3 regions of the Kitasatospora sp. MAP12-44 genome follow, and region 1 is predicted to be linked to each of the others. Evidence: riboswitches for the same ligand, from Rfam matches in the RefSeq annotation. Region 1 holds a riboswitch; each other region holds the start of a gene.
What was found. Region 1 has a riboswitch for S-adenosylmethionine ahead of P3T34_RS11345 (aminotransferase class V-fold PLP-dependent enzyme). Riboswitches for the same ligand answer to the same signal wherever they lie in the genome.
Positions count from the first base shown of each region.

Region 2: it holds a riboswitch for S-adenosylmethionine, as region 1 does, so the genes downstream of both, thrC (threonine synthase) here and P3T34_RS11345 (aminotransferase class V-fold PLP-dependent enzyme) in region 1, are expected to answer to the same signal.
Region 3: it holds a riboswitch for S-adenosylmethionine, as region 1 does, so the genes downstream of both, P3T34_RS34515 (putative leader peptide) here and P3T34_RS11345 (aminotransferase class V-fold PLP-dependent enzyme) in region 1, are expected to answer to the same signal.

Region 1 covers NZ_JARZAE010000004.1:2,403,978-2,411,655, forward strand. Annotated here, with positions in the region: gene P3T34_RS11315 (C40 family peptidase) at 1-400, opposite strand, end outside; gene P3T34_RS11320 (NlpC/P60 family protein) at 562-1,596, opposite strand; gene P3T34_RS11325 (NYN domain-containing protein) at 1,792-3,243, opposite strand; gene P3T34_RS11330 (hypothetical protein) at 3,397-3,636, opposite strand; gene P3T34_RS11335 (rhomboid family intramembrane serine protease) at 3,832-4,641, shown strand; gene P3T34_RS11340 (Lrp/AsnC ligand binding domain-containing protein) at 4,638-4,919, shown strand; gene P3T34_RS11345 (aminotransferase class V-fold PLP-dependent enzyme) at 4,926-6,284, opposite strand; SAM riboswitch class IV at 6,334-6,453, opposite strand; gene trpD (anthranilate phosphoribosyltransferase) at 6,530-7,606, opposite strand.
Region 2 covers NZ_JARZAE010000004.1:4,806,217-4,813,894, forward strand. Annotated here, with positions in the region: gene P3T34_RS22490 (DeoR/GlpR family DNA-binding transcription regulator) at 32-826, shown strand; gene P3T34_RS22495 (DUF3263 domain-containing protein) at 871-1,098, shown strand; gene otsB (trehalose-phosphatase) at 1,129-1,980, shown strand; gene P3T34_RS22505 (trehalose-6-phosphate synthase) at 1,959-3,404, opposite strand; gene P3T34_RS22510 (glucosyl-3-phosphoglycerate synthase) at 3,424-4,437, opposite strand; SAM riboswitch class I at 4,573-4,718, shown strand; gene thrC (threonine synthase) at 4,736-6,016, shown strand; gene P3T34_RS22520 (MoaD/ThiS family protein) at 6,044-6,322, shown strand; gene P3T34_RS22525 (cold-shock protein) at 6,809-7,015, shown strand; gene groL (chaperonin GroEL) at 7,342-7,678, shown strand, end outside.
Region 3 covers NZ_JARZAE010000004.1:7,562,709-7,570,386, forward strand. Annotated here, with positions in the region: gene P3T34_RS34500 (LLM class flavin-dependent oxidoreductase) at 1-638, opposite strand, end outside; gene P3T34_RS34505 (NtaA/DmoA family FMN-dependent monooxygenase) at 635-2,014, opposite strand; gene P3T34_RS34510 (LLM class flavin-dependent oxidoreductase) at 2,036-3,241, opposite strand; gene P3T34_RS34515 (putative leader peptide) at 3,365-3,550, opposite strand; SAM riboswitch class IV at 3,588-3,700, opposite strand; SAM riboswitch class IV at 3,965-4,072, shown strand; gene P3T34_RS34520 (amino acid ABC transporter permease) at 4,488-5,465, shown strand; gene P3T34_RS34525 (amino acid ABC transporter ATP-binding protein) at 5,462-6,319, shown strand; gene P3T34_RS34530 (ABC transporter substrate-binding protein) at 6,407-7,426, shown strand; gene P3T34_RS34535 (GNAT family N-acetyltransferase) at 7,501-7,678, shown strand, end outside.

The sequences.
Region 1 (7,678 bases):
CCATGCTGGAGGCCTGGTCGAGGTAGAGCGAGGGATTGGAGTTCAGCATCAGCTGCACCGAGGGGTCAATGCCACCGTTGCGGTACTGGTCCGCGGCCACACCCGCGAGCCCGCCCTCCAGCTGCGTGACCTCCGCCTGCTGACGCGCCACCTGGTCCTGCAGCTGGGAGGCCTGCTGGCGCAGCTGGTCGCCGTGCTCCTTGGCACCGTCGTACTGCTCCGACGCGGCCTCCTGCTGGGTGTTCAGGCCGTCGATCTGCGCCTTGACCTCATCCAGCGAGGGCTTGGGATCGGCCCATGCTCCGGTCTGCGCGGAGAGTGCGACCGCGGTCGCCGCAGCTGCGGTGAACACGATGGTCCGCGTACGGCTCGGCTGCTTGGGACGGCGGTGGGACGCCACGGGAGGACTCCTTCTTCCCCGCTGCCACCCGGGCTGGGTGATCTCCATCGCGGCGGCTCGGATCATGACCCTAGTAACAGAACCGTGATCCGTTCAAACGTTTGGCGCAAACAACGAGCAACTCTGCCCGTAAGTGCCAACGCAGTCGTGTCGACTCGGCGTCAGACCCGCCGGATGGTCTCGATGGAGCCGACCGAGGTCGCCGAGGCGATCCGGACCACGTCGCCGGTGTGCGGGGCGTGCACGATATCGCCGTTGCCGATGTACATGCCCACGTGGTGCGCGCCGGGGCCGTAGATCACCAGGTCCCCGGGCTGTGCCTGGGCCAGGCTCGGCACCTCGATGCCGTAGCTGGCCTGCTCCTGCGAGGTACGCGGCAGCGAGACGCCGGCGGAGGCGTACGAAAAGACCATCAGGCCGGAGCAGTCGAAGCTGTTGGGACCCGTCGCCCCCCAGCTGTACGGCTTGCCCAGCTCGCTCAGCGCGGTCGCCACCGCGGCCGCCGCATAACCGGAGGCCGGCGGCAGGTTGAGGGTGCTGAGGTCGACCCGGGCGCTGCTGCGCGAGGCGCGGTCGGCCTGCTGCAGGGCGGCCCGGTCGCTGGCGCTCAGCGAGTTCATCAGCTGCTGCGCCGCGGCCAGCTTGGCCTGGACATCCGCCTTGGCCTGGTTCAACTCCTGGGTGGAGCGGTCCAGCTCGGCCAGCGTGGCGGTGGCCTCCTGCTTCTCCTGGTCCAGCTTGCGCTGGTCGGACTGCAGGGACTTCAACGTCTCGGTCTGCGTGTCAGTGGCCTGCGCCATGCTGGAGGCCTGGTCGAGGTAGAGCGAGGGATTGGAGTTCAGCATCAGCTGCACCGAGGGGTCAATGCCGCCATTGCGGTACTGGTCCGCGGCCACACCCGCGAGCCCGCCCTCCAGCTGCGTGACCTCCGCCTGCTGACGCGCCACCTGGTCCTGCAGCTGGGAGGCCTGCTGGCGCAGCTGGTCGCCGCGCTCCTTGGCACCGTCATACTGCTCCGACGCCGCCTCCTGCTGGGCGTTGAGGCCGTCGATCTGCGCCTTGACCTCATCCAGCGAGGGCTTGGGATCGGCCCAGGCACCGGTCTGCGCGGACAGTGCGACCGCGGTCGCCGCAGCTGCGGTGAACACGATGGTCCGCGTACGGCTCGGCTGCTTGGGACGGCGGTGGGACGCCACGGGAGGACTCCTTCTTCCTGCGGTCTCACCCGATCGGGCGAGTGGCCGGAAAAATAGGTTTGACGCCAGACCCTAGTGAAGATCACATCTTTGCGCCACTCTCCTGCCGCCACGAACTACCGCCCGCCCGGCGGTCCTCACCGAACCTCCACGCGCTGAGCCAGGGTCAAGCACGGCCGGACCGACCGGCGGCGGTCAGGCGCGGGAGAGCCGGTTCAGCAGCAGCACCGAGGCGACCGGGCGCGCGCCGGCCTTGCGCACGCCGTCGGCGACCTCCTTGTCCGCGGAGACCACCACCACCGGCCTGCCCTGCGGCTCGGCCCGCACCAACTGGCGGATCAGCTCGTCGGCCGTCTGCCCGGTGCGACTGAACCGCACCCGCACCCCGCGCGGCGGCGCCATGATCACCGGGACGTCCAGGTCCTGACCGTCGAAGACGCAGGTCACCTCGGCCTGGGTGCGCTGCGCGAGCATCGCCAGGCCGCCGAGCAGGCGCATCCGCTGCTGCTCGAGCGGCAGCGTCGGGTAGCCCGTCTTGGTCACGTTGTAGCCGTCCACCACCAGGTGGACCTGCGGGATCGCGAGCAACTGGTCCAGCAGCGCCGGGTCGTCCTCCGCCAGCGCCCGGCGGGCCACGTCGTGCGGCGAGGCCGCGGCCGGCACCACCGCGTCCACCAGGTCCGCCGGGTGCAGCTGGGTGACCGGCAGCGCCAACTCCCGCTGCAGGCCCTGCGCCGACTGCAGCACGGTGTCCAGCAGCAGCCGCAGCCGCATGTCCTCCACGCTGCGGCCCTCGCGCACCGAGCGGCGGCCGGACTCCAGGGCGCTCTCCAACTCGGCGACCCGGTGCTTGAGACGGCGGCTCTCGCTCTCCGCCGCGCCGCGCTCGGTCGCCGCGGCGGAGGCGGCGGAGGCCAGCTCGGCCTGCAGCTTCTTCACCTCGGCCTGCGCCCGGCGGGTGTCGCTCTCCAGGCTGCGCTGCTTCTTGCGCAGCGCCTCCAACTCCCGGCGGGTGCCCTCCGACTCGGCCCGCTGGCGGTCCAGGTCGGCCCGGGCCGAGGCGCGGGAGGCGGTCAGCTCCTCCTGGAGCTTCTCCACCATCCGCGCGGACTCGGCGGCGGCGCCGTCCGCGCCGGCCCGCTCCACCTGCTCGCCGGCCTCCACCACCAATTGCACCCAGCCGCGCGGGCGCAGCAGGTACGCGGCGGCGGCCACGTCCATCGGCTCGGCGGCGCCGGGCACGCTGCCCGCCTCCAGGGCCTTGACCAGGTCGGGCTGGCCGAGCCGCAGCCGGTCCGCTATCCGCAGCCGGAAGACCGGGTCGGCCTCCAGCGCGGCGGCCAGCGCCGTCCCGGCGTACTTCGCCCGGCGGGCCGGGGTGAACTTCGCATACGGACGGAGCGTCGTGGGCAACTCCCCGGCGGGCAGGCCGCCGAGCGCGTCCGCGGCCAGCCCGACCACCCGGCGGCGCACGCCCTCGGGCAGCGGCCGGTCCAACTGCTCGGCGGCCTGCTCAGCGGCCTGCTCAGCGCTCTGATCGGCGACCGGCTCGACAGCGTCGGACGCCTCCTGGGGGCTGTCCGTCTCCGGGCCGGGGGCAGCGGACAGCTTCCCTTGCGGCTCGGCGGACTCCCTCGCTGCGTCCATCGCGTCCTCGGCTCCGATCCTGTTCTGCGGGGGCCGCCCGGCCGGGTGCCCCACGCCCTAAAAGTCAACCGCTCGGGCAATTGTCGCGTGAACCGTGCCTCAGCGGACACCACGCCACACGCCCGCCCTGCCCACCCGGCCGCGGCAGAAGGGCTAGTCCTCGGCGCCCGGGCGGGGGACCAGCTCGATCTGGTCGACGGCGTTGCACCAGCGGCAGCGCACCGACTCCAGCGTCTCGCTCAGCACCTCACGCTCCTCCACCTTCGCCTCGCCCGCGAGATCGAGGTGCAGGTACTCGACCACCCGGGACGAGCGCGTCACGTCGAAACGGGTCAGGTTGCCGCACAGCGTGCAGCGCCAGCGGGTCTCGGCGGTAGGCGCGGGGACGGGCATCGGCGGGGTCCTCTCGGCGGATCCATGACCTGGGCGGTGCTCCCGCCCAGGCCCCAAGCCTAGGGCCTGGCCCTGGTGCAGCAGGCACCGGATACCGGTTCCCACCAGCGGGCGGACACGCCCTGCTGTCATGTGGTAACCCGGTCGCAGCACAGCGCGGTGTCAGCCGCCGCCCGGCGCGGAATGCATCCGCCCATGGTGCTCCCGGTGCGCGACGAGGTCGCCCGACCCGAGGACGAGCGGGCCGCGCCGGCCCCGCTGGTCAGCTATCTCCTGATCGCGCTGAACTGCGCGGTCTTCCTGGTCGGCCCCAGCGGCGTCAACCCGGGCTACGGCGACACCACCGCCGGACGCGCGTGCGCCGCCCAGCGCTACCAGCAGCGCTGGGGCGCGATCCCCGCCGAGCTGCTGAGCGACCGCCCGCTGACCCCCGCTCAGCTGGCCGCGACCACCCCACCGCTGCCCGCCTGCCCGCTGGTCGCCACACCCGGCAAGAGCCCGGCGCTCTCGGTGCTGACCTCGCTCTTCGTGCACGGCGGCTGGCTGCACCTGCTGGGCAACATGCTCTTCCTCTTCGTCTTCGGCGCCGGCGTGGAGGAACGGCTCGGACGGCTGCGCTTCCTCTTCTTCTACCTGGCCGCCGGCGCGCTGGCCGCGTACGGCTACGCGCTCACCGGGGGCGGCGGCGCCGAGTCGCTGCGGCCGCTGGTCGGGGCCTCCGGCGCGATCTCGGGGGTGCTCGGCGGCTACCTCCGGCTCTATCCCAAGGCCCGGGTCACCACGCTCGTCCCGCTCCTCTTCTTCCTGCCGCTGCGCCTGCCCGCCTGGCTGGTGCTCGGCCTGTGGTTCGCCGTCCAGTGGTGGTCGGCCCGCGACGCGCTGCCCGGCGTCGCCTACCTGGCCCATGTGATCGGCTTCACCGCGGGCTTCCTGGCCGTGTGGGCGGCCTGCCGAGGTGCCCGATACGCTGGCCCGACCCCTCCCCCACCAGGAGTTCCCCAGTGATCACCGCCATCGTGCTCATCAAGACCAGCGTCGACCGGATCCCCGAGATCGCCGAGGCGATCGCCGCCATCGACGGGGTGAGCGAGGTCTACTCCGTGACGGGCGGCTACGACCTGGTCGCGATGGTGCGGGTGCGCCACCACGAGGACCTGGCCGAGGTGATCCCCGGACGGCTCAACAAGGTGCCCGGCGTCGAGCACACCGAGACCCAGATCGCCTTCCGCACCTACTCCCAGCACGACCTGGAGACCGCCTTCGCGCTCGGCCTTGACGGCTGACAACCGTCAGCGCCTGGTGTCCGCCACACAGCGGCCGCCCTCGTTGCGGTAGGTCCAGCGCGCGCCGTCCGCCAGCAACTCCCGGACGGCGCCAAGGAAGCGCTCCAGGTGCTCGTCGGGGGTGCCGGCGCCGAAGCTGACCCGGATCGCGTTCAGGCTCTGCTCCCCCGGCAGCGACGGCTCGGGCGCACCGCACTCGGAGGGCGCGGCCTGCTCCCCGCCGAGCAGGGTGCGCACCAGCGGGTGCGCGCAGAACAGGCCGTCGCGCACCCCGATGCCGTACTCCGCCGAGAGCGCGGCCGAGAAGTGCGAGCTGTTCCAGCCCTCGACCACGAAGGAGAGCACGCCGACCCGCGCGGCGTCCTCGCCGAACAGGCTGAGCACCTTGACCTGCGGGAGCTCCGCCAGACCCGCCTTCAGCCGGGCAACCAGCTGCTCCTCGCGGGCCTGCAGCGCGTCGAAACCGGCCTCGGTCAGCGCGCGGCAGGCGGAGGCGATCGCGTAGGCGCCGATCACATTGGGCGAGCCGGCCTCGTGCCGGGCCGGGCCCCGGTGCCACTCGACGGCCACCGAACCGTCCGCCTCGCGGGCCACCGTACGGCTGGCGCCGCCGCCCGCCAGGTACGGCTCCGCCGCGTCCAGCCAGTCCGAGCGCCCGGCCAGCACGCCCGCGCCGAACGGGGCGTACAACTTGTGCCCGGAGAAGGCGATCCAGTCCACGTCCAGCTCGCGCACCGAGACCCGGTGGTGCGGCGCGAGCTGGGCCGCGTCCAGCACCACCCGGGCGCCGTGCCGGTGCGCCACCTCGGTCAGCTCGGCGATCGGCCACAGCTCGCCGGTGACATTGGAGGCGCCGGTCACACAGAACAGCCGGTGCTCGGCGGGCTGCGCGCTGAGCGCGGCCTCCAGTGCGGCGACCGCCTCGGCGTGCGAGCGCGGCGCGGGCAGGTAGCTGACGCTCAGGCCCTCGCGGCGCCAGGGCAGCAGCGAGGCGTGGTGCTCGGTCTCGAAGGCGAAGACCCGGGTGCCGGCCGGCAGCGCGCCCGCCAGCAGGTTCAGCGAGTCGGTGGTGGCCCGGGTGAAGACCAGCTGGTCGCCCTCGCGCAGGTCCAGGAACTCCTCGACGGTGCGCCGGCTCTGCTCGAACAGGTCGGTGGAGAGCTGCGAGAGGTAGCCGGCGCCACGGTGCACGCTGCCGTAGTAGGGCGCGTAGGCGGCCACGTCGTCCCAGACCCGCTGCAGCGCGGGGGCGCTGGCGGCGTAGTCGAGTGCGGCGTAGGTGACCTTCTCGCCGCTCACCAGCGGGACCTCGACGGCGGAGCCGAGCACGGCCAGGGGGGTGAGGAAACGGGTGTCGAGAGACATGGGGATGCACTCCTCCAGGGGTCTGGACCCCGGGAGTGAAGAGACCGGTGGCCCGCGCTTGCCATGCGGACCTGTCGCCGCCTGGCCTGGTCTTCACCCAGGGCACCCCGCCACGGACGGAGGGTTGCCGGACAGCAAGCTGGGGCTAGTCGCGCTGTCACTCATGACCTGACGAAGACTTTAACCAGCGGTCGAGGGATGGTCAAACACCGTCCCGCCATCCGGACAACCATGAGACCCGCAGGTCAGGCGCGTGCGGTCGCCTCGGCCCAGCTCTTCAGGGTGGCCTGCGCGGCGCCGGAGTCGATCGCGGCCGCGGTGCGCGCCATGGCGGCGGCGAGCTGCTCGGTGAGCGGCGCATCGGTCAGCTCCAGGGCGACCAGCGCCGCCGCGGAGTTCAGCACCACGGCGTCGCGCACCGGTCCGCGCTGGCCGGCCAGCACCCGGCGGGCGACGTTGGCGTTGTACTCGGCGTCCGCGCCGCGCAGGCTCTCCACGCCGGCCAGTTCGATGCCCACCTCGCGCGGGTCGAAGACGGTCTCGGTCACCTCGCCGGCCCGCACGATCCACACCCGCGAGGTGCTGCAGACGGTCAGTTCGTCCAGCCCGTCGTCACCGCGGAAGACCAGCGCGCTGGAGCCGCGCCGGGCCAGTACCCCGGCGATCAGCGCGGCCAGCCGGGTGTCGAAGCAGCCGACCGCGTGCGCCGTCACCTTGGCCGGATTGGTCAGCGGGCCAAGGATGTTGAAGGCGGTCGGCACGCCGAGGTCGCGGCGGGCCGGGGCGGCGTGCCGCATCGCCGGGTGGAACTTGGCGGCGAAGCAGAAGGTGAGGCCGACCTCCTCGGCGATCTCGGCCACCCGCCGGGCGCCGAGGTCGAGCCGGATGCCCAGGCGCTCCAGCACATCGGAGGAGCCGCTGGCCGAGGAGGCCGCCCGGTTGCCGTGCTTGACCACCTTGGCGCCGGCCGCCGCCGCGACGATGGCCGACATGGTGGAGATGTTGACGGTCTTCGCCCGGTCGCCGCCGGTGCCGACGATGTCCACCGCCGGGCCGGGGATGTGCAGCGGCTCGGCGTGCGCGTACATCGCGTCGACCAGTCCGGCCACCTCGTCGACGGTCTCGCCCTTGGCCCGCAGCGCCACCATGAACCCGGCCACCTGCGCCTGGCTGGCCTCGCCGCTCATGATCCGGTCCATCGCCCAGGCGGCGTCCGCCCGGGTCAGGTGCTCGCCGTTCAGCAGCGCGCCCAGGACGTCCGGCCAGGTGCGGACCACCTGCACGGGGTCCTGGCCGCCGTTCGCAGGGTTCACATTCACCATGGCCGACTCCAGCTCGCATCCGAGTGCTCGAAAAGGGATGCCGTCAGCCTAACCAGCGGGACGGGGCCGCCG
Region 2 (7,678 bases), 2.4 Mb from region 1:
AGTGCTAGTCGATGTGAGGGAGTGGCCCGGCGTGTCCAGATATGAGCGGTGGAACAGTCTCCTCGAACTCCTTGCCGAGCACGGCAAGTTGGAGGTCGAAGAGGCGGCTGTGGCGCTGAACGTCTCGGCCGCCACGATCCGCCGTGACCTCGACCAGCTGGCCCGCCAGCAGATGGTCACCCGGACCCGGGGCGGCGCGGTCGCCCACAACGTCAGCTACGACCTGCCGCTGCGCTACAAGACCGCGCGCAACGCCGGGGCCAAGCAGCGGATCGGCGCGGCGGTGGCCGGCCTGATCGCGCCGGGCGAGGTGGTCGGCCTGAACGGCGGCACCACCACCACCGAGGTGGCCCGCGCGCTGGCCGTGCGCCCCGAGCTGACCGAGCGCGCCGAGGCCGGCGCCGGCCAGCCGCTCACCGTGGTCACCAACGCGCTCAACATCGCCAATGAACTGACGGTCCGTCCGTCGGTGAAGATCGTGGTCACCGGCGGGGTGGCCCGACCGCAGTCCTATGAGCTGATCGGGCCGCTGGCCGGTGCGGTGCTCGCCGAACTCACCCTGGACGTCACGGTGCTGGGGGTGGACGCGCTGGACGTCCAGGCCGGCGCCACCGCCCACCACGAGGGTGAGGCCAGCGTGAACCGGCTGCTCGCCGAGCGGGCCCGCCGGGTGGTGGTGGCCGCCGACTCGACCAAGCTGGGCCGCCGCGCCTTCGCCCGGATCTGCGGGATCGAGCAGATCGGCACGCTGGTCACCGACGAGGCGGTGGACGAGGAGCTGGCCGCCGCCTTCGCCGACGCGGGGGTACGGGTCCTGGCGGTGTGACCGCCGCGGAAGCGACGTCGCGCACGCGAGGGACAATGGTCCCTATGACGGGTCTCACCGAGCGCGACCTCGCCGTGCTGGCCCTGGAGGGCCGGAGCTGGCGCACCCAGGGTGCCAAGGAGCAGGCGATCCGGGAGGAGTTGGGCATCTCCAGTACCCGGTACTACCAGCTGTTGAACGGTCTGCTGGACCGCGAGGAGGCGGTGGCGCACGCGCCGGTGCTGGTCTACCGCCTGCGCCGGATCCGCGATGCCCGTCGCGCCGAGCGTTAGTCCCGGGTGGCCCTGGGTAGGGTCGCTGGCATGGCCCCTGCTGCGTTCGAACCGAGCACACCGTCCGGCCGCGCTGGGCTCGCCGCCCTGCTGGCCGCGCCCGCCGAGGCCGTCGTCGCCCTGGACTTCGACGGCACCCTGGCCCCGATCGTCGCCGACCCCGATCAGGCGCACGCCCACCCCGGCGCGGCGCCCGCGCTGGCCCGACTGGCGCCGCTGCTGCGCGCGGTGGTGGTGGTGACCGGCCGCCCGGCGCAGGACGCGGTGCGGCTCGGCGGCTTCGCGCAGGTGGCCGGGCTTGAGCACCTGGTGGTGCTCGGGCATTACGGCGCCGAGCGCTGGGAGGCGGCGACCGGCGAGCTGCGGGCCACCCAGGTGCACCCCGGGGTGGCCGCGATCCGAGCCGAACTGCCTTTGCTGCTGCGGCGGTTGTCGGCGCCCGAGGGCAGCTGGATCGAGGACAAGGGCCGCTCGCTGGCCGTCCACACCCGCCGTACCGCCGAGCCGGAGGCCGCCCTTGAGCAGCTGCGCGAGCCGCTCGCGCTGCTGGCCGCCGCGCACGGCCTGGTGGTCGAACCGGGCCGGATGGTGGTGGAGTTGCGGCCGCCGGGGGCCGACAAGGGCGGCGCGCTCACTGAGTTCCTGCACGAGCGGGAGGCCGGCTCGGTGCTCTACGCCGGTGACGACCTGGGCGATCTGGCCGCCTACGCGGCGGTGCGCAAGCTGCGCGGCGAGGGGCTGCCCGGCCTGCTGGTGTGCAGCGGCCCGGTGAACGGCGAGCCGCCGGTGCGCGAGGTGGCCGAGCAGGCGGATCTGGTGGTCGCCGGGCCGGCCGGTGTGGTCGAGCTGCTGGAGAACCTCTATGCCAGAGCGGCGAGTTGATCGAGGAACCACTGCTGGGGCGAGAGCGCGGTGGCGGCCGCCGCGAGGCGCTTGGTGCGTTCGGTGCGTTCGTCGGCCGGCATCGACAGCGCGCGGTGCAGGGCGTCGGCGGTGGCGACCACGTCGTACGGGTTGATGGTCAGCGCGTCCTCGGCGAGTTCGGCGTGGGCGCCGGCCTCGCGGGAGAGCACCAGGGCGCAGCCCTCGTCGCTGACCACCGGGATCTCCTTGGCGACCAGGTTCATGCCGTCCCGGATCGGGTTGACCAGGGCCACGTCGGCGAGCCGGTAGGCGGCCAGCGAACGGGCGAAGTCGTCCTCGACCTGAAGTATCAGGGGCTGCCAACTACCGCTGCCGAACTCGGTGTTGATCTCCTCGCCGATCCGCCGTACGGCCTCGGTGTAGGCGCGGTACTCGGCCAGGTCCTGGCGTGAGGGGTAGGCGAACGCGATGTGCACCACCTGGCCCCGCCACTCGGGGCGGGTGCGCAGCAGATGGCGGTAGGCCAGCAGGCCGCGGACGATGTTCTTGCTCAGCTCGGTGCGGTCCACCCGGACGATCGTCCGCCGGTCGCCGACGAGTTGACGCAGTGACAGCAATCGCTCGTCGACGTCCGCACGATGCGAGCGCTCACGCAGGAACTCGCCGTCTGCGCCGAGGCTGTGCACGCCGAGCCTGGTGGTGCGGCCCTGGTAACTGACCGAGAGCTCGGCCCGGTCGACCTCCGCGCCCAGCAACTGCTCGCAGCAGTCGGCGAACGCGGCCGCCCAGCGGCGGGTGTGGAAGCCGGCCCGGTCCGCGCCGAGCACGCCGGTCAGCACGCTGCGCGCGATGTCGTCGGGCAGCAGCCGGAAGTAGTCGGCCGGAGCCCACGGGATGTGCGAGAAGTAGCCGATCCGCAGGTCCGGCCGCAGCTCGCGGAGCAGCGCGGGGACCAGCGAGAGGTGGTAGTCCTGCACCAGCACCGCGGCGCCCGGTGCGGCCTCGGCGGCCAGCGCGTGGGCGAAGGCGGCGTTGTACTCCTCGAAGCCGGCCCACTGCTCGCGGAAGCCCGCGTCGAAGACCGGGGAGACCGGGGTGTCGTACAGCAGGTGGTGGACGAACCAGAGGGTCGAGTTGGCGATCCCGTTGTAGGCCCGGTCGAACACCTCGGGGGCGATGTCCAGCATCCGGACGGCCTGTCCGCCGACGTCGAAGCCGGCCCGGTCGAGGCGCCCCTGCGGGGAGCGCCGGGCGGCTGCCCGGTCGGCCTCGCCGAGCGCCGCGCAGACCCAGACGGCATGCGGGTCGTCGATCGCGGACAGCCCCGAGACCAGCCCGCCACCGCCGCGCCGCAGGGTCAGCGAGCCGTCCGGTGAGCTGCTGAAGGACACCGGACCCCGGTTGGAAGCCACCAGAATGCGTGCGGTCGTCTGTTCGGCCATATCTCCAACCTTGCCGTGGTCAGCGGTTGGCAAACCCCTGGTACTCCGTGACCTCGATCATCGGCGGGCGTTCCAGAGCGGTCACCCGATGGCTTTCGGCGGTGAACTCGCGGGTCCGGGCGTCGCGGGAGAACTGGGTCAGCACCGGGCGGGCTAGGTCCTCGGCGGCCTTCAGCCGGTGCGTGCGGTCCAGCCGCTCCAGGGCCGTGCGGTAGATGGTGGCGGCCATCCGACCCAGCGCCTGGCCGTCCTGGTGGCGGTGGTGGCGCACCCCCACGTCCACCTGCGCCAGCGCGTCCAGGCCGGCCAGCTCCAGGGCGTCCACCAGCAGACCGAGCTCCACCCCGTAGCCGGTCGGGAAGTGCAGCCGCTCCAGCAGCGAGCGGCGGGCCGCGTACTCGCCACCCAGCGGCTGGACGAAGCCGGCCAGCCGCGGCCAGTGCAGGTTGAGCAGCGGCCGGGCCACCAGCTCGGTCACCCGGCCGCCGCCGGCCGGTACCACCGCGCCGTCGGTCTCGAGCGGCCGGTCGTACATCGCCTTGACCAGCTGGATCGCCGGGTCGGTGAGCAGCGGGCCGACGATCCCGGAGACGAAGGCCGGGTCGAACTCGCGCAGGTCCGCGTCGACGAAGCAGACGATCTCGCCGGAGGTCACCAGCAGCGAGCGCCAGAGCACCTCGCCCTTGCCGGGCACCGCGGGCAGCCGCGGCAGGATCGCGTCGCGGTGCACCACCCGGGCACCGGCAGCCGCGGCCACCTCGGCCGTCCGGTCCGAGGAGCCGGAGTCGACCACCACGACCTCGTCCACCAGCGGCAGCCGGTCCATCAGCTCGCGGCGGATCACCGTGACGATCTCGCCGACCGTGGACTCCTCGTCCAGCGCGGGCAGGACCACGCTGACCGTCCCGGCGGGACCTGCCGCGCGCTTGGCGGCGAGCAGCGCGGCCGGGGGGCGGTCGGCCGCGGTCCAGGACCGCCGACGCAGCCAGGACGCCGCTTCCGGGAGTAGCGCGGGGCTCTGCTCGGCTGGCAAATCTCGCTCCTTGTCAGGTCGTCTCGCGTTGCGGACGGTACGGGCCACATCGCGGGCCTTCCGATACAGTCTTCGTACAGCGGTCAGACCTTCGCACGCCGGGGTCGGCCGCACCGCATGACCACAACTTCACAGAGCTCATCCAGAGGGACTGAGGGAACGGCCCGTCGAAGTCCCGGCAACCTTCTCGCACGGCTACTGACCACTTCGTGGTCGAGGCCCCGGCGGGACAGGTGCCAATTCCGTCCTGTGTCGCGCCCGCGGCACGGGGAAGATGAGGAGAGAGGCCTCCGCCATCATGGCTGTTGACGTATCTGCACCCACTTCGACCGTAGATCTCGGTCCCGCCGCCGCGCTGTCCTGTCGCGAGTGCGGCACGCGCTTCGAGCTCGGCCCGATCTTCGCCTGCGTCGAGTGCTTCGGCCCGCTGGAGATCGCCTACGACTTCGGCTCCTACCAGGCCGAGGAGCTGCGCAAGCGGATCGAGTCCGGCCCGGCGTCCATCTGGCGATACGCGCCGCTGCTGCCGGTGCCGGCCGACGTGGCCGACAAGCCCAACCTGAACCCGGGTTGGACCCCGCTGGTCAAGGCCGACAACCTGGGCCGCGAGCTCGGCTTCACCGCCCAGCTGCACGTCAAGGACGACTCCGGCAACCCGACCCACTCCTTCAAGGACCGGGTGGTGGCCTGCGCGATCGAGGCCGCCCGCGCCTTCGACTTCACCACCCTCTCCTGCTCCTCCACCGGCAACCTGGCCGGCGCGGTGGGCGCGGCCGCGGCCCGGGCCGGCTTCAAGTCCTGCGTGTTCATCCCGCACGACCTGGAGCAGGGCAAGGTCGTGATGGCCGGGGTCTACGGCGGCGAGCTGGTCGGCATCAAGGGCAACTACGACGATGTGAACCGCTTCTGCTCGGAGCTGATCGGCGACCCGGCCGGCGAGGGCTGGGGCTTCGTCAACGTCAACCTGCGCCCGTACTACGGCGAGGGCTCCAAGACGCTGGCGTACGAGATCTGCGAGCAGCTGGGCTGGCGGCTGCCCGAGCAGCTGGTGATCCCGATCGCCTCAGGCTCCCAGCTCACCAAGATCGACAAGGGACTGCAGGAGCTGATCAAGCTCGGCCTGGTCGAGGACCGCCCGTACAAGATCTTCGGGGCCCAGGCGGCCGGCTGCTCGCCGGTCTCGGCGGCCTTCAAGGCGGGCCACGACGTGATCCGCCCGGTCAAGCCGGACACCATCGCCAAGTCGCTGGCCATCGGCAACCCGGCGGACGGCCCGTACGTGCTGGACATCGCCCGCCGCACCGGCGGCGCCGTCGAGGACGTCACCGACGCCGAGGTGGTCGACGCGATCCGGCTGCTGGCCCGCACCGAGGGCATCTTCGCCGAGACCGCGGGCGGCGTGACCATCGGCGTGCTCAAGAAGCTGGTCGAGAACGGGCTGCTCGACCCGTCGAAGGAGACCGTCGCGATCAACACCGGTGACGGCCTCAAGACGCTGGACGCGGTGGCCGACGCGGGCCTGACCGCCACCATCCAGCCGACGCTGGAGTCCTTCCGCGCCGCCGGCCTGGCGTCCTGACCCTCAACCGTTAGCTAGGAGACCCCTATGAGCTCCACCGTCCGCATCCCGACCATCCTGCGCACCTACACCGACGGTAGGGCCGAGGTCTCCGCCGAGGGTGCCACCCTCTCCGAGGTCGTCAGCGACCTGGAGAAGAACCACCCGGGGATCAGCGCCCGGATCCTGGACGAGGCCGGCAAGCTGCGTCGGTTCGTGAACGTCTATGTGAACGACGACGACGTGCGTTTCGCGGAGGGCCTGGGCACCGCGATCAACGACGGCGCCGGCATCTCGATCATCCCGGCGGTGGCCGGCGGCTGCTGAGCGCCCCCGATCCACCACCTCCCGCAGGGCGCCCGCACGCTGACGTCACGTCAGCCGGCGGGCGCCCTGCGGCATGTCCGCGGGGCGGTCCGCGAGGGCATAGGCTTCGTCCGGCCGGTGAGACGTCCCGCTGGTGTTCCGCTTGATTGTGTCGGCGGCGTGTCAGAATTCCGCGGACAATTCGCACGATTGGTCCGCTATGCCCGGCGTGAATTGCTGAGTTCTGTCGCATTCATCCCCGAACACCCCTTAGCGCCCTTCCTGAATTCTGCGTCAGTGGGCCTGTTGCAGAGGGCTGCGATGCGGATACATTCAGCCGCGGTCGACGCATCCACCCGTCCCTTCGGCGCCAACTGGCGTCCGGGGGTTGGGTGCTGCGGCGTGCAGGGCTGCGCTCAGGGGGGTTCCTCGGGCCGGTCCACCAGAGACCCGGGCCCGCGACCTGCGGGCACGTGAAGGGCCAGCACAGCACTAGGGGAGTTCGGAATGGCTCAGGGCACCGTCAAGTGGTTCAACGCGGAGAAGGGCTACGGCTTCATCGCGGTCGACGGTGGTGCGGACGTGTTCGTCCACTACAGCGCGATCCAGATGGACGGCTACCGCACCCTTGAAGAGGGCCAGCGGGTCGAGTTCGAGATCTCCCAGGGGCAGAAGGGCCCGCAGGCGGACATGGTCCGTGCGCCCGCGGTCTGACCTTTCCGAACCTCGGACTCTCGGCTCGACCACGAGCTGGTGATCCATCAGGGCCCGCATCCGATCCCCGTGCCGGGGGAGGGTGCGGGCCCTGCCGTCGTTCGCGCCCGGGCCGCGAGTCTGCCGCGGCTTGCCGCGAAGAGCTTGCACTCACCACCCGAGAGTGCTAATCATTGGCGTTAGCACTCACAGCATGAGAGTGACAACGGACCGGGTCGGTGAGGCCCCCGGGAGCGGTAGGGGACAGGACCCCCGCACACCAGGGCCGTCCGTCGCGGGCACTGTCGGTCCGGTGCAGTCGACGTCGTCCCGGAGGACCACTTCACATGGCAAAGATCATCGCGTTTGACGAGGAAGCTCGCCGCGGCCTTGAGCGCGGGATGAACCAGCTTGCCGACGCCGTCAAGGTGACGCTGGGCCCCAAGGGTCGCAATGTCGTCCTTGAGAAGAAGTGGGGTGCCCCCACGATCACCAACGATGGTGTTTCCATCGCCAAGGAGATCGAGCTTGAGGACCCCTACGAGAAGATCGGCGCCGAGCTGGTCAAGGAGGTCGCCAAGAAGACCGACGACGTCGCGGGCGACGGCACCACCACCGCCACCGTGCTCGCCCAGGCTCTCGTCCGCGAGGGTCTGCGCAACGTCGCGGCCGGCGCCAACCCGA
Region 3 (7,678 bases), 5.2 Mb from region 1:
CGGACGAGTTCGGCGTAGGGCTCGATCGGGTTGGTGACGTTGGCGGAGAAGAGCGGGTCGCCGTAGCGGGCGGCGAGGTCTACAGACTCGCGGCTGGTCGCGCTGCCGTGCCAGACCCGGATGGGCTGCTGGAGCGGCCGGGGCCAGACCTCGGCCTCGGTCAGCTCCGGGCGGAAGCGCGGTGAGTAGGTCACCTTGTCCTGTCGCCAGATGTGTCGGAACAGTTCGTAGGACTCGGCGTTGCGGTCCCACTGGTCGTCGGGGGTGACCTGGAACAGTTCGCGCTGGGCCGTGCCGTTGCCCTTGCCGATGATCAGCTCCAGCCGGCCCTGGGAGAGGTGGTCGAGGGTCGCGTAGTCCTCGTAGGCGCGCACCGGGTCGAGCAGGCTCAGCGTGGTCACCGCGGTGAACAGCCGGATCTGCTTGGTGAGGGCGGCGATGTGACTGAGCACCACCGACGGGGCGGACGAGATGAACGGCCGCTCGTGGCGCTCGCCGACGCCGAAGCCGTCGAAGCCCAGCTCCTCGGCGCGCAGCGCGTTGTCGATCACCTCCCGGAAGCGCTCCTGGGTCGACTTCCGCACGCCGGTCACCGGATCCGGGGCGTGCACGATCAGGGTGATGGCCAGGAACTTCACGATGCCCCCGCCACGTGGGTGCGGGCCGGGCGCGCTTCGCCGAGCCCGAGGTGGTCGCGCAGCGTGTCACCCGCGTACTCGGTGCGGAACACGCCCCGCTCCTGGAGCAGCGGTACGACGGTGTCGGCGAACTCGTCCAGCCCGCCCGGCGTCAGGTGCGGCGCGAGGATGAACCCGTCGCTGCCGTCGGACTGCACGAACTCGTTCAGCGCGGCGGCGACGTGCACCGGGGTGCCGATGAAGGACTGCCGGCCGGTCACCTCGATGACCAGCTCCCGGATCGAGAGGTTCTTGGCCTCGGCCAGGGCGCGCCACTGCGCGGCGACGGCCAGTGGGTCGCGGTGCATCCGCACCGAGGCGCGGCCGCGGGCGATGGTGTGCTCGCCGAGGAGCGGATCCACTGCCGGCAGCGGCCCGTCGGGGTCGTAGGCGCTGAGGTCGCGGTTCCACAGCTGCTCCAGGAGCTTGATCGCGGTCTGGCCGCTGACCTGCTGACGGCGGATCAGATCCGCTTTCTCCTGCGCCTCGGCGTCGGTGGCGCCCAGCACGAAGGTGACGGCGGGCAGGATCTTCAGCTCGTCGTGGGAACGGCCGTAGCGGGCCAGCCGCCGCTTGACGTCGGCGTAGAAGGCCTGGCCGGCCTCCAGGGTGCCGTGCCGGCTGAAGATGGCGTCGGCGGCCGAGGCGGCGAACTCCCGGCCCTCCTCGGAGTCGCCCGCCTGGAAGACCACCGGGCGGCCCTGCGGGCTGCGCGGGACGTTGAACTGCCCGGTGATGTCGAACTGGCTTACATGGTGGTCGAATTGCCCTGCCCTCGGCTCCCTGAGGAAGACGTTGGACTCCTTGTCCGCCACGATCTCGTCGCCCCGCCAGGAGTCGAACAGCTCCCAGGTCGCGGCCAGGAACTGTTTGGCGCGCTCGTAGCGGTCCTCCTCCGCCAGAAACCCGCCGCGCCGGAAGTTCTGGCCCGTGAACTCGTCCCAGGAGGTGACGACGTTCCAGGCCGCGCGCCCGGCCGACAGGTGGTCCAAGGAGGCGAACTGCCGTGCCACCTCGTAGGGTTCGTTGAAGGTGGAGTTGATGGTTCCGGCGAGGCCGAGCCGGTCGGTGACGGCGGCCAGTGCGGCCAGGACGGTGAACGTGTCCGGCCGTCCCACGACGTCCAGGTCGTAGATCTCCCCGTTCTGCTCACGCAGGCGCAGCCCTTCGGCGAGGAACAGGAAGTCGAACTTGGCACGCTCGGCCGTGCGGGCAAGGTGGACGAAGGAGCTGAAGTCGATCTGGCTGCCGGCGGCCGGATCGCTCCACACGGTGGTGTTGTTCACCCCGGGGAAGTGTGCGGCGAGATGGATCTGCTTGACGGGCCTGCTGCTCATGGCGGGTGCGGTCCTTCCAGCTCAGACGGCGGCGTAGCGGTTGGCAGGGCGCGGCAGGCGGAGCAGTCCGCGCAGGGAGGGCGCCTGGTACGCGGTGCGGAAGGCGCCGCGGCGCTGGAGTTCGGGCACCAGGCGGCGGGTGATCTGCTCCAGGTCGTACGGCAGGGTGGCGGGCCGCAGCCGGAAGCCGGTGAGTCCAGTCTGGTGCAACTCCTGTAGGAGGTCGGCGAGTTCGGCCGGGGTGCCGGTGAAGGCGAGTGCGTCGCTGGTGTACTCGGAACCGGCGCACTGGTCGAGGCGGGCCTTGCGGTCGGCGGCGGCGCCGGGGACGTCGTCGAGGAAGACCAGCAGATCGCCGAAAACGTGCACCGTCTCGTCGGCGCGGCCCGCGGCGGACTGGGCGTCGCGGATCTCGGCGACGATCGACCGGGCGTGCCCGGCGTCGCGCGGGGTGACGAAGCCGAGGTCCGCCGAGCGGGCCACCAGTTCGTACGGCACGGTGGCGTGCGCCAGTGCGGCGACGACGGGCTGCCCCTGCGGCGGACGCGGTGTGATGGAGGGCCCCCGCACGCTGAACCTGCCACCCTCGAAGTCGATGTAGTGCAGCTTGGCGCGGTCGACGAAGCGGCCCGTGGCGACGTCGCGGATCTCGGCGTCGTCCTCCCAGCTGTCCCACAGCCGGCGCAGCACCTCGACGTAGTCGTCGGCCTCGGCGAAGAGCTCCCGGAGCAGTGCCTGCCCCGCCGGTGCGGCGAGGTCCTCGATCCGCAGGCGCGGCACCGTACGGCGTCCGAAGTGCGCCGCCTGGTCGGCTCGGCCGTCCACCTTGACCTGGACCCCGGCGCGTCCGGTGCTCACGAAGTCGAGGGTGGCGATCGCCTTGGAAAGGTGGAACGGCTCGGTATGGGTGACCACTGCGGTCGGGAGCAGTCCGATGTGGCGGGTCAGCGGCGCGATCCGGGCGGCGACCAGCACCGCGTCCAGCCGACCGCGCACGTGGTCGGTCCGCTCGTCCGGCTCGGTGGGGTGGGAGGACTGCAGGCCCAGGGAGTCCTCGATGGTCACCAGGTCCAGCAGGCCTCGCTCGGCTTCGGTGACCAGGTCGGCCCAATAGGGCGCGGTGAACAGTTCGTGCGGCCGGGCATCGGGCTCGCGCCAGGCTGCGGGGTGCCAGCCGGCGCCGTCCAGGGCGACGGCCAGGTGTAGGGCTGCGCGGGATTCGGGCATGGGTGTACCGCTTCCTTCGGATGGGTGTCTCGGCTGGGACGACGCGACACGCCGAACGGCGGCGCCTCCGGTAACGGGACCGGGGAGCTTCGGTGTTCGGGTTCGAGGTCCGGCGAGAGCGGGCTAGGCGGCGCTGCGCGGCGCGGAGGCGATCCGCACGGGGGCGTTCGCGTTCGCCGGACACAGCGCGGTGGCGACGCGCTGCAGATCGATGTGACGCCGCGAGTACGTGGTGGTGACCCGGCACTGGGCCTTCACCGCGACGACCTTCAGGGTGAGGGCCGCAGACCGCTTGAGGGTGTCCCGCACTGTCGTCGCCTCCGTCCCGATCGGCCGCACCGGCTCGAACTCGCGCTTACGGCACCGTCTTCGGCTCCGCCGGGTCGTCACCTGGAGCACCCCGCCGCGTGGGAGGGTTGCCGTGCAGCGAGCCAGGGCTTGACGCTGACACTCATGACCTGGGTGAACCGTAACCCGCTATCCGGGTCCGGCACAATCCTGTAAAGATCAACACCGACTGCGCCGCCGGTGTTCCCGTCGGGCTGACCAGGCGACAGAAGCGCCGCTGAACCCGCTTGCTCCTCAGGGAAGTTGGATGAACCGTAGGAGGAGTGGACGCCGTGCCACGGCCCTGGCCGAGCGCGCCGGCCCACCCCTGATCTCAGACCCCGGTCAGGCGTTGACATTCCTCGCGGAGTGCGCCTAACTTTTGCCCACCAGAACGGTCATGAGTGTCAGCGAAAAGCCCTGGCTCGCTGCACGGCAACCCTCCCACGCGGCGGGGTGCCCCAGGTGACGACCGGACCGAACGACGATCGGTAAGCGCGAGGCCCGCTGGGGCAGATTGGCGAAGGTGACGGCGATGTACGCAGGTCCGGGGATGGCCGCATGGCGCCGCCACGGCCGTGCCGCGGCGTTCCTGAGCCGCCACATCGATCTTCGCCGGGTCAGCAGCGCACTGTGTCCCGCCTCCAGCAGCGCCCTCTGTCAGGCCTGACCACTTCTGCCTGAGGCTCTTTGCCTGATGGCTTCCTGACGCATGCCTTTCCCGGTGTGCTCCCCTCGTCCACACCGTCCGCGATGCGGCGCGCTCCGGCACGCCCCGCAGGTGGTCCTCGCCCCGCTGCGCGACCACTCCCGGCGCGGGCGCGGCAAAGGCATTCGCTGGAGTCCCTGAATGAGTGAGTCCCTGCTCCCCGCCGTGCCACCAGGCACGACGTATCCGCCCGCGACGGACCTGCCCCCGATGCTCTCCCCCGCGCCGGTCGACCCCGCCGACGCAGCGGTCGATCCCGCGCGGGCTGCCCGTCCCTTCTCGGCACAGCGGGTCATACCGCTGCGGCATCCGGGCCGCTGGATCACCAGTGCGATCGTCGCGGTGCTGGTCGCCCAGATCGCGCACGGGTTGGTGACCAATCCGTTCTACGAGTGGGGCCGCTTCCAGTACTGGTTCGTACGTCCGGTGATCACCGACGGCCTATTCATCACCCTGGAGGTGACGGCGTACAGTGCCGTGCTCGGGCTGGTGGGCGGTGTCCTGCTCGCGCTCGCAAGGCTCTCCCGCAGCCCGGTGCTCCGGGCGATCAGCTGGGTCTACATCTGGCTGTTCCGCTCGGTGCCACTGATCGTGGTCCTGCTCTTCCTCTACAACTTCAGTGCGCTGTACCGAACTTTGAGCCTCGGGGTGCCATTCGGCCCCGCCTTCCTGCACTTTGACGAGTCGAAGCTGGCCACGGACGTCGTGGTGGCGGTCGTCGGGCTGAGCCTCAACGAGGCCGCCTACGCCGCCGAGGTGGTGCGGGCCGGCATCCTCTCCGTTGACCAGGGCCAGCACGAGGCGGCCGCCGCCCTCGGACTGCCGAGGCGCTACCAGTTCGCCCGGATCGTCTTCCCGCAGGCGCTGCGGGCTGTCATCCCTTCCTATGTCAACCAGCTGATCGGTCTGGTGAAGAGCACCTCGCTGGTCTTCTACGTCTCACTGCTCGACCTGTTCGGCTCCGTCCAGAGCATGGGCAGCACCTACCCCGGCGACATCATCCCGTTGCTGCTGGTCGCCACCGTCTGGTACGTGATCCTTACCAGCGTGATCTCGATCGTCCAGTTCTACGTGGAGCGCCACTACTCGCGCGGCGCGCTGCGGACTCTTCCGCCGACCCCGTTGCAGCGGTTGCGCGTCGCCCTGTCCGCCCTGCGGACGCGTGTTCAGAGGGAGATGGCGATATGAGCACCCTGACTCCGAAGTCCCCGGGGGCCGTTGAGAGCGAGGCCGGGTCGCAGGCGTTGACCGGCGCGGAGACGCTGACGGAAGCGGACGTCCGACCCGCCGCGGTCGAGGTGCGCGACCTGCACAAGTGGTACGGCGCCCACCGGGTCCTCGACGGGATCGACCTGACGGTGGCGGCCGGTGAGGTCACGGTCGTCATCGGGCCGTCCGGCTCGGGCAAGTCCACGCTGCTTCGGGTGATCAACCACCTGGAGAAGCCCGATGTCGGCCATGTCAGCCTCAACGGCGAACTGATCGGCGTGCGCCGGCACGGGGAACGCCTGAAGGAACTGAGCGAGCGGGTGATCCTCGCCCAGCGCAGCCGGATCGGCTTCGTCTTCCAGAACTTCAACCTCTTCCCGCATCTGACCGTGCTGGACAACGTGGCCGCCGCCCCGGCGGCGACCGGCCTACTGCGCAAGCCGGAGGCGCAGAAGCTGGCGCGCACCCTGCTCGGCCGGGTGGGGCTGGCCGACAAGACCGGTGCCTATCCCCGGCAGTTGTCCGGCGGACAGCAGCAGCGGGTGGCGATCGCCCGCGCCCTCGCGCTGCGGCCGGGCGTCATCCTCTTCGACGAACCCACCTCCGCGCTGGACCCGGAACTGGTCGGCGAGGTGCTGGCCGTCATCAAGGACCTGGCGACCAGCGGCAGCACCCTTGTCATCGTCACCCACGAGATCGGCTTCGCCCGCGAGGTCGCCGACCGCATCGTCTTCATCGACGGCGGCCGGATCCTCGAACAGGGCCCGCCCGACCAGGTGCTGGATCACCCGCGGCATCCGCGCACCAGGGAGTTCCTGAGCAAGGTCCTCTGACCGCTCCGGCGTCAGCGGCACGCGTCACCGTCAGCCGTCACCGGATCCACCGCCCACTCGGGCACACCCGCAGAGCAAGGAAGAACCATGCCCAGCCTCCGCAGCAGACTCGTCCGCAACCTGTCCGCCGGCACTGCCGTCGCCACCCTCGCCGTCGGCCTCGCCGCCTGCGGAAGCAGCACCTCGACCTCCGTCGCGTCCGGTGACGCCGCCAGCGGCGCCGTCACGGTGGGCGCGTTGTCCAACGGCGCCGCGACGCAGACCGACATCAAGGTCTCCGAGGTCGCCTCCATCCGCTCCGAACTGCCCGCTTCGGTGACCAAGTCCGGCCAGTTGGTGATCGGCATCGGAGCACTGCCAGCCGGTTTCCCGCCGCTGGCGTACGTCGGCAGCGACCAGAAGACCCTCACCGGATCCGAGCCCGACCTCGGCCGGCTGGTGGCGGCGGTCCTCGGGCTCAAGCCGGTCGTCAACAACGCGACCTGGGACAACCTGTTCGTGGGCATCGACAGCGGCAAGACCGATGTCGGCTTCTCGAACATCACCGACACCGAGGAGCGCAAGAAGAAGTACGACTTCGCCTCCTACCGCCAGGACAACCTCGCCTTCGAAGTCCTCAAGAGCAGCACCTGGAACTTCAACGGCGACTACACGACCCTGGCCGGCAAGACCGTCGCGGTCGGCGCCGGCACCAACCAGGAGAAGATCCTCCTTGAGTGGCAGACCAAGCTCCAGGCGGCGGGCAAGCAACTCACCATCAAGTACTTCCCGGACACCAACAGCACCTACCTGGCGCTGAGCGGCGGGAAGATCGACGCCTACTTCGGCCCCAACCCCGGTATCGCCTACCAGATCACCCAGGACGCCAGGACCAGCAACCCGGTCCGCAACGCGGGCACCTTCTCGGGGGCGGGCGCGACGCTTCAGGGGCTGATCGCCGCGACCGCGAAGAAGGACAGCGGGCTCGCCAAGCCGGTCGCGGACGCGATCAACTACCTGATCGAGAACGGGCAGTACGCGAAGTGGCTGGCTGCCTGGAACCTGTCCAACGAGGCGGTAACCAGCGCGCAGGTCAACCCGCCGGGCCTGCCGCTCAGCAACTCCTGACCATCCGGCCACGAGGAATGGAAACCCGCGTCACCGTGTCCACCAGCGTCCACCCACCGCAGCCGCACAGCCCTATGGCACCGCACATCCTCGACAACCCCGCCTGGGCAGCGCTCGTCGGCCCGCACTCCCGGTTGGCCGAACGCATCGGTCGTGCCGCCCGCTACCCCACGGACGTCTCCCCGTTCACCGCCCTCGCCGACCCGACCGACCCCCGCGCCTGGGAGGACCTCGCAGCCCTGGTCGGACCGG